Regions from separate parts of the Ensifer sp. B1-9 genome, predicted to be linked through region 2. Evidence: riboswitches for the same ligand, from Rfam matches in the RefSeq annotation. Region 2 holds a riboswitch; the other holds the start of a gene.
What was found. Region 2 has a riboswitch for S-adenosylmethionine ahead of ACQ5BM_RS15670 (O-succinylhomoserine sulfhydrylase). Riboswitches for the same ligand answer to the same signal wherever they lie in the genome.
Positions count from the first base shown of each region.

Region 1: another riboswitch for S-adenosylmethionine. It lies ahead of metA (homoserine O-acetyltransferase MetA); the one in region 2 lies ahead of ACQ5BM_RS15670 (O-succinylhomoserine sulfhydrylase).

Region 1 covers NZ_JBCHVG010000010.1:142,736-146,116, forward strand. The annotation lists gene ACQ5BM_RS19720 (vWA domain-containing protein) at 1-318, opposite strand, end outside; gene metA (homoserine O-acetyltransferase MetA) at 328-1,254, opposite strand; SAM riboswitch at 1,316-1,393, opposite strand; gene ACQ5BM_RS19730 (NUDIX hydrolase) at 1,621-2,046, opposite strand; gene ACQ5BM_RS19735 (AAA family ATPase) at 2,043-2,882, opposite strand; gene ACQ5BM_RS19740 (RidA family protein) at 3,161-3,381, opposite strand, start outside.
Region 2 covers NZ_JBCHVG010000007.1:364,567-367,947, reverse strand. The annotation lists gene apaG (Co2+/Mg2+ efflux protein ApaG) at 1-120, opposite strand, end outside; gene ACQ5BM_RS15670 (O-succinylhomoserine sulfhydrylase) at 344-1,528, opposite strand; SAM riboswitch at 1,573-1,651, opposite strand; gene ACQ5BM_RS15665 (2'-deoxycytidine 5'-triphosphate deaminase) at 1,726-2,823, shown strand; tRNA gene ACQ5BM_RS15660 (tRNA-Gly) at 2,906-2,980, shown strand; gene ACQ5BM_RS15655 (transporter substrate-binding domain-containing protein) at 3,123-3,381, shown strand, end outside.

The DNA of each region.
Region 1 (3,381 bases), on a different contig from region 2:
CGCTTCGATCAGGCGCTTTTCTTCCTCGGTCAGGTGCTTTTCCGCGAGCTTGCGTAGCCAGTCCTCGGGGATGACGGCTTCTTCGCCCGCTTCCATCGGATTGACCGCTTCGAGACCGGAAAAGCAATGCTGGAACACCCGGTCGAAACGGTCGATATGGCGCTCGTCCTTCACCAGCGCCGTGCGCGCCAGGTAGTAGAAGGCTTCGATGTCGAAGGCGGCGATACCCGCCTCCATCCCCTCGATCAGGGACAGGAACTCCCGGAGCGTCACCGGGACCTTCGCCGCCTTGAGTTCGAGGAAGAAGGGGACGAACATCGCTAAGCCTCAGTTTTCTCCGGTGCCGATCTCCGAGAGATCGTAGGGCGTCGTCTGGTACATCTCGTTGATCCAGTTGCCGAAGAAGAGATGCGCATGGCTGCGCCAGCGGTTCTGCGGCGGCAGGGTCGAATCGTTGTGCGGGAAATAGTCGTGCGGCAACTTGATCGGCACGCCGGCATCCACGTCCCGGAAGTATTCGTCCGACAACGAGGTCGAATCATACTCCACGTGGTTGAACATGTAGAGCCGGTTGCCCTTTTTCTCGTGCACGAGGCAGACGCCCATCTCCTTCGATTCCATCAGGATTTCGAGGCTCGGCACCTTGTCGATGTCGGCGCGTCGGACCTCGGTCCAGCGTGAGACCGGGACGGCGAAGTCGTCGGAGAAGCCGTTGAGATAGACGGAGGAGCGGTTGAGGTTCTGGTGACGGTAGACGCCGAAGGCCTTCTCGGCGAGTGGATATTTCGGCACGCCGTGGAAATGGTAGATCGCCGCCATCGCGCCCCAGCAGACATTGAGCGTCGAATGCACGTTGGTCGCCGTCCAGTCGAATATCTGCTTCAGCTCTTCCCAATAGGTGACGTCCTCGTATTCCAGCGTCTCGACCGGCGCGCCGGTGATGATGAAGCCATCGAACTTGCGGCCCTTCACCTCGTCCCAGGTCTCGTAGAAGGAGAGCAGGTGATCTTCCGAGGTGTTCTTCGCGCGATGGGCGCCGATGCGCACCAGCGACAGTTCCACCTGCAGCGGCGAGGCGCCGATCAGGCGCGCCATCTGGATCTCGGTCTTGATCTTGTTGGGCATGAGGTTCAGAAGCCCGATCTGGAGCGGGCGAATATCCTGACGGATCGCCACGGTCTCGGTCATCACCCGCACGCCCTCATGCACGAGGGTTTCGAAGGCGGGCAGTGTATCGGGAATCTTGATGGGCATGGGCTTCCACTCGATCAATACAAAAAAACCGGCGGCGATTGATCGCGACCGGTCCTCGGAAATCCAACTTTCCTCGGCCCTTTAGCGACTTGTTTAACGTGGCTGCAAGCCGGCCGGCCAAATCACCACGGGGAATTTGATAGCGCGACAGGGACGCGGGGGTCAAGAAAAACGATTCGGGGGTGCGATAGACCCCTCATTCCGCTGCCGCGACTTTCTCCCCGCAGGTGGGAAGAAGGAAGGTTGCAGCATGCGCTCGGTCCAACACCGCTTGGTTGAACCGGCGGAGCATTCTGGTGATGTCTTGGCTGCTGCGCACGTCCCCTCTCTCCGCTTGCGGCGAGGGGGCTAGGGTGAGGAGCGAATTTACACCAAGTGCAGAGCGTCCCGCATTCCATATCCCAACTGTCGCCCCGCCTCGTCGATGCCGAGCCAGAAGAAGCGGAAGCGGATCGGCGGGCCGCCGCTATCCGGCGTCATCTCGCGGTGCAGCCATGTCTGCCGCTGCTCTCCAGTAAGAGCGACGTGAAAATAGTGTCGCCGATGGCAGATGGTTCTACCGTCCATCCAGTAAGAATAGTCCTGCGTGACGAGGTGCGTGAGCGGCTGCGGTGGCGTCAACCCTGTTTCCTCGACGAACTCGCGCGTTGCCGCGACTTCCGGGCTCTCGCCCGGCTCCATCGTGCCACCGGGCACCTGCAGTTCGATCTCCGGAAAGTCCGGCTCGTCGAAGACCAGCAGGCGGCCCTGCCAGGTGGCATATATCAGCACCTTGTGCGCGTCCGGGCTCATCCGTCGCGGCGCGCCATGAAGGCGAGGCGCTCGAAAAGGTGGACGTCCTGCTCGTTCTTCAGAAGTGCGCCGTGCAGCTTCGGCAGCATGGTCTTGGCATCGGCCCTGAGATCGGCCGGATCGACCTCGTCGGCCACGAGCAGCCGGATCCAGTCGAGCGCTTCGGAAGTGGAGGGCTTCTTCTTGAGGCCCGGCACCTGGCGGATGTCGTAGAAGGCCGCGAGGGCCGCCGAAAGCAGCGTCTTGCGGATGCCGGGATAGTGCACCTCGACGATACGGGCGAGCGTTTCGGCATCGGGAAAGCGGATATAGTGGAAGAAGCAGCGGCGGAGAAATGCGTCCGGCAGTTCCTTCTCGTTGTTGGAGGTGATGATGACGATCGGCCGGTGGCGCGCGCTGATCATCTCGCCGGTCTCGTAGACATGGAATTCCATGCGGTCGAGTTCCTGCAGCAGGTCGTTCGGAAACTCGATATCGGCCTTGTCGATCTCGTCGATCAGAAGCACCACGCGCCGGTCCGCCTCGAAGGCCTGCCAGAGCTTGCCCTTGCGGATGTAGTTTTTGACCTCGTTGACGCGCTCGTCGCCGAGCTGGCTGTCCCGCAGGCGCGAGACTGCGTCGTATTCGTAGAGGCCCTGCTGTGCCTTGGTGGTCGACTTGACGCTCCATTCGATGAGTTCGAGATCGAGGGCGGCAGCGATCTGGCGGGCAAGCTCGGTCTTGCCGGTGCCGGGTTCGCCCTTGACGAGCAGCGGCCGCTCCAGCCGGATCGCAGCATTGACGGCGATCATCAGGTCCTTGTCGGCGATATAGTCGGCGGTGCCTTCGAATTGCATGGTCGTCTTCCGGTTCAGCATAGGTCTAGTGGAATGAATTTGACATTTGAGTCCCGTTTTCCGCACGCGCTCAACTCAAATGTCAAATTCGAAAATTCCACTAGCATCCTAGTGTTACTAGTGGTCCTCAAGATTCCGTCATTTGCTCTCGAGGGCGCTGGGATCGCATGCAAATGTCGGAATCGGACCACTAGCAAAGCGATGCCTATGGACTATCGCATATTGGCTTAATTCGGAATCGATTTGAGAGGAGATGGCGCGAGCAGAGGGGCTCGGCGTCAGCCGCGAAGGGCGGTGACTTCGATCTCGATCAGCATTTCCGGGCGGATCAGGTCGCAGACGATCATGGTTGCGGCCGGCCGGATCTCGCCGAAGACTTCGCCGAAGATGGGGAACACCCGGTCGGCGAAGCTGGCATCGGTGACGTAATAGTGATTGCGCACCACGTCGGAAAGCGAAAAGCCCGCTTCCTTCAGCGCGCCCTCGATCGTCCTGAGGC
Region 2 (3,381 bases):
ATGGTTGGAAATGATGATGCGATAGCCCCAGACATAGCGGCCGTCATCAGGGTCCGACTGCTCTTCGAGATAGTACGGCTCCACCGTAACTTCTATGTCGCGGGTCAAAGCGCGATACATGGGCAACACCTTGCTTCAGGTCTTTCAGGGTATTCTACAGCAAGATGGTTTCGTCAAGAATAACGGCAAGATTGTGCGTACCCATTCTGGGGCAATGGCTTGCGGCATCATGAGTGGGTGTTTGAGCCCTCTCGTTCCCGCTGCCGCTGCTGCGTAACGCGGAGATCTGCTGCAAGGGATCGACGGCCGCCGCCTGCTGCGGCGGCCGTATGTTTCGGCGGGGTTAGGCCTTGACGGCCTTCAGCGCGCGGGCGAAATCCTCGACAACGTCCTCGCTGTCTTCGATCCCGGCGGAGAAGCGCACCGTGCCGGCGGAAATGCCGAGTTCTTCGCGGGCCTCGTCGGTGAGGTTCTTGTGCGTCGTCGTTGCCGGATGGGTGATCAGGCTCTTGCTGTCGCCGAGGTTGTTGGAGATGCGAACGATCTCGAGCGCATTCTGCAGCGCGAAGGCTGCGTCCTTGCCGCCCTTCAGTTCAAAGGCGACGAGGGTGGAGCCGCCGGTCATCTGCTTGGCAATGATGTCGGCCTGCGGGTGATCCTTGCGGCCGGGGTAGATGACCTTGGCCACCTGCGGCTGCTCTGCCAGGAAGTCGGCGACGCGGCGCGCGGTTTCCGTCTGCTGGCGCACGCGCAGCGGCAGGGTCTCGATGCCCTTCAGCAGCGTCCAGGCATTGAACGGCGACATGGCCGGGCCGGTGTGGCGGAAGTAGTCGTGCAGGTTCTCGTTGATCCATTCCTTGTCGGAAAGCACGACGCCGCCGAGGCAACGACCCTGGCCGTCGATGTGCTTCGTGGCGGAGTAGACGACGATATGGGCGCCGAGTTCCAGCGGCTTCTGGAAGAGCGGGGTCGCGAACACGTTGTCGACGACGACCTTCGCGCCGATCTGGTTGGCGAGCCTCGCCACGCCGGCGATATCGATCACTTCGAGCGTCGGGTTGGTCGGGCTTTCGAGGAAGAAGACCTTGGTGTTCTTCTGGATCGCCTTTTCCCAGTTTGCGAGATCGCGGCCGTCGACCAGCGTGCATTCGATGCCGTATTTCGGCGCCAGCGTTTCGACGACCCAACGGCAGGAGCCGAAGAGCGCGCGCGCGGCAACGATGTGGTCGCCCGCCTTCAACTGGCACAGGATCGCCGCGGAAACGGCAGCCATGCCCGAGGCCGTGGCGCGCGCGTCTTCGGCGCCTTCCAGCATGCACATGCGCTTTTCGAACATGTCGTTGGTCGGGCTGCCGTAGCGGGCATAGATGAAGCCCTCGGTCTCGCCCTTGAAGCGGGCTTCGGCCGCTTCCGACGTTTCGTAGACGAAGCCCTGAGTCAGGAAGATCGCTTCGGAGGTTTCGCCGTGCTGCGAGCGGGTGGTTCCGCCATGAACCAGTTGCGTTGCCGGGCGCCAGTTTTTGCTCATGTGACGATCACTTTCAAAAACAAAAAAACCGGCCGCGTGAAGGGCCGGTTTGACACCCGGCCTTTTTAGCTACTTGTTTAACGTGGCTGCAAGCCGACCGGCCAAATCACCACGGGATAAAGCTCCAATACTGCTTGGGTGCGCTTGCGTCAATTCCCGGAGTTTGGTTTTGTCTCGCAACTGGAAAGAGGACTGCAATGGGCCGCGACACTGGGATTTTGGCCGACCGCGCGATCGCCGCGCTGTTCGAAACAGGACGTCTGAAGAGCGAGAGGCCGCTGGATGCTGATCAGATCCAGCCGGCAAGCCTCGACCTGCGCCTTGGCGCCAAGGCCTTCCGCGTCCGCGCGAGCTTCATGCCCGGCCCATCCCATCTCGTCGCCGACAAGCTTGACCGGCTGAAGCTGCACGTGGTCGATCTGACCGACGGCGCGGTGCTGGAAACCGGCTGCGTCTACATCGTGCCGCTGATGGAAAGCCTGGCGCTGCCTGCGGGCATGTCGGCCTCGGCCAATCCGAAAAGCTCGACCGGCCGCCTCGACATCTTCACCCGCGTCATCACCGACCGTGCCCAGGAATTCGATAAGATCCCGGCCGGCTACAGCGGTCCGCTCTATCTCGAAATCAGCCCGCGCACCTTCCCGATCGTCGTGCGCCGCGGTTCGCGCCTGTCGCAGATCCGCTTCCGCATGGGGCAGTCGCTGCTCTCGGAGCAGGAGTTGCTGGCGCTGCACGAGAGCGACGTTCTCGTGGCGAGCGAGCGCCCGAATGTCAGCGGCGGCGGCATTGCGCTCTCGATCGATCTCAAGGGCACCGGCCCGGACGGCCTGATTGGCTACCGTGGCAAGCACCACACGGCGGTCATCGACGTCGACAAGAAGGCGCAGCACGCGATCTTCGACTTTTGGGAGCCGCTCTACAGCCGCGGACGCGACGAGCTGATCCTCGATCCGGACGAATTCTACATCCTCGTCTCGCGCGAAGCGGTGCATGTGCCGCCGCTTTATGCCGCCGAGATGACGCCGTTCGATCCGCTGGTGGGCGAATTCCGCGTGCACTATGCCGGCTTTTTCGATCCGGGCTTCGGCCATGCGTCTGCCGGCGGCAGCGGCAGCCGCGCCGTTCTGGAGGTCCGCAGCCACGAGGTGCCGTTCATCCTCGAGCATGGGCAGATCGTCGGCCGGCTGATCTATGAACACATGCTGGAACGTCCCGACGGCCTCTACGGCCTCGGCGTCGGCTCCAACTACCAGGCGCAGGGCCTGAAGCTTTCGAAGCATTTCCGCGCCGAGTAGGGGATTTTGCATGGGACCCTCATGCGATACCGCGCAAGGGTCCTTGACAGATCGTCCAGGTTCGGGAAATTTCGCAAGTCTCGCGGGTGTAGTTCAGTGGTAGAACGCCAGCTTCCCAAGCTTGATGTCGTCGGTTCGATCCCGATCACCCGCTCCAATTCCCGCTGATCTTTGTGTTGCCTCGTACTTCTAGAGGCTATGGCCAGTTGCGATCGCGACGGATAACTTGGTACGCGATGAATCATCAAGCGGTTCTAAGGGCCGCCCCTTGCCACATGAGACGTGCCGGCCCGCTGCCCATGAGATTTCTTTCCCTGATTGCCCTTTGCGCGTCCTTGATCGCAACGCCGCTGGCGGCACAGCCCAAGGACCTGCCCATTCTATTCGATGCGCGCGAACGGATCGCCAAGCCCGATCTTACGGGCCTTGCCCGCTTGCGCTTTCTGACGACCGTGGACTTTCCGCCGTTCAACTTCATCGACCAGTCAGGCAAGCTCTCCGGCTTTCACGTCGATCTCGTGCGCGAGATCTGCCGCGAACTCGACATCGAAGCCAAAT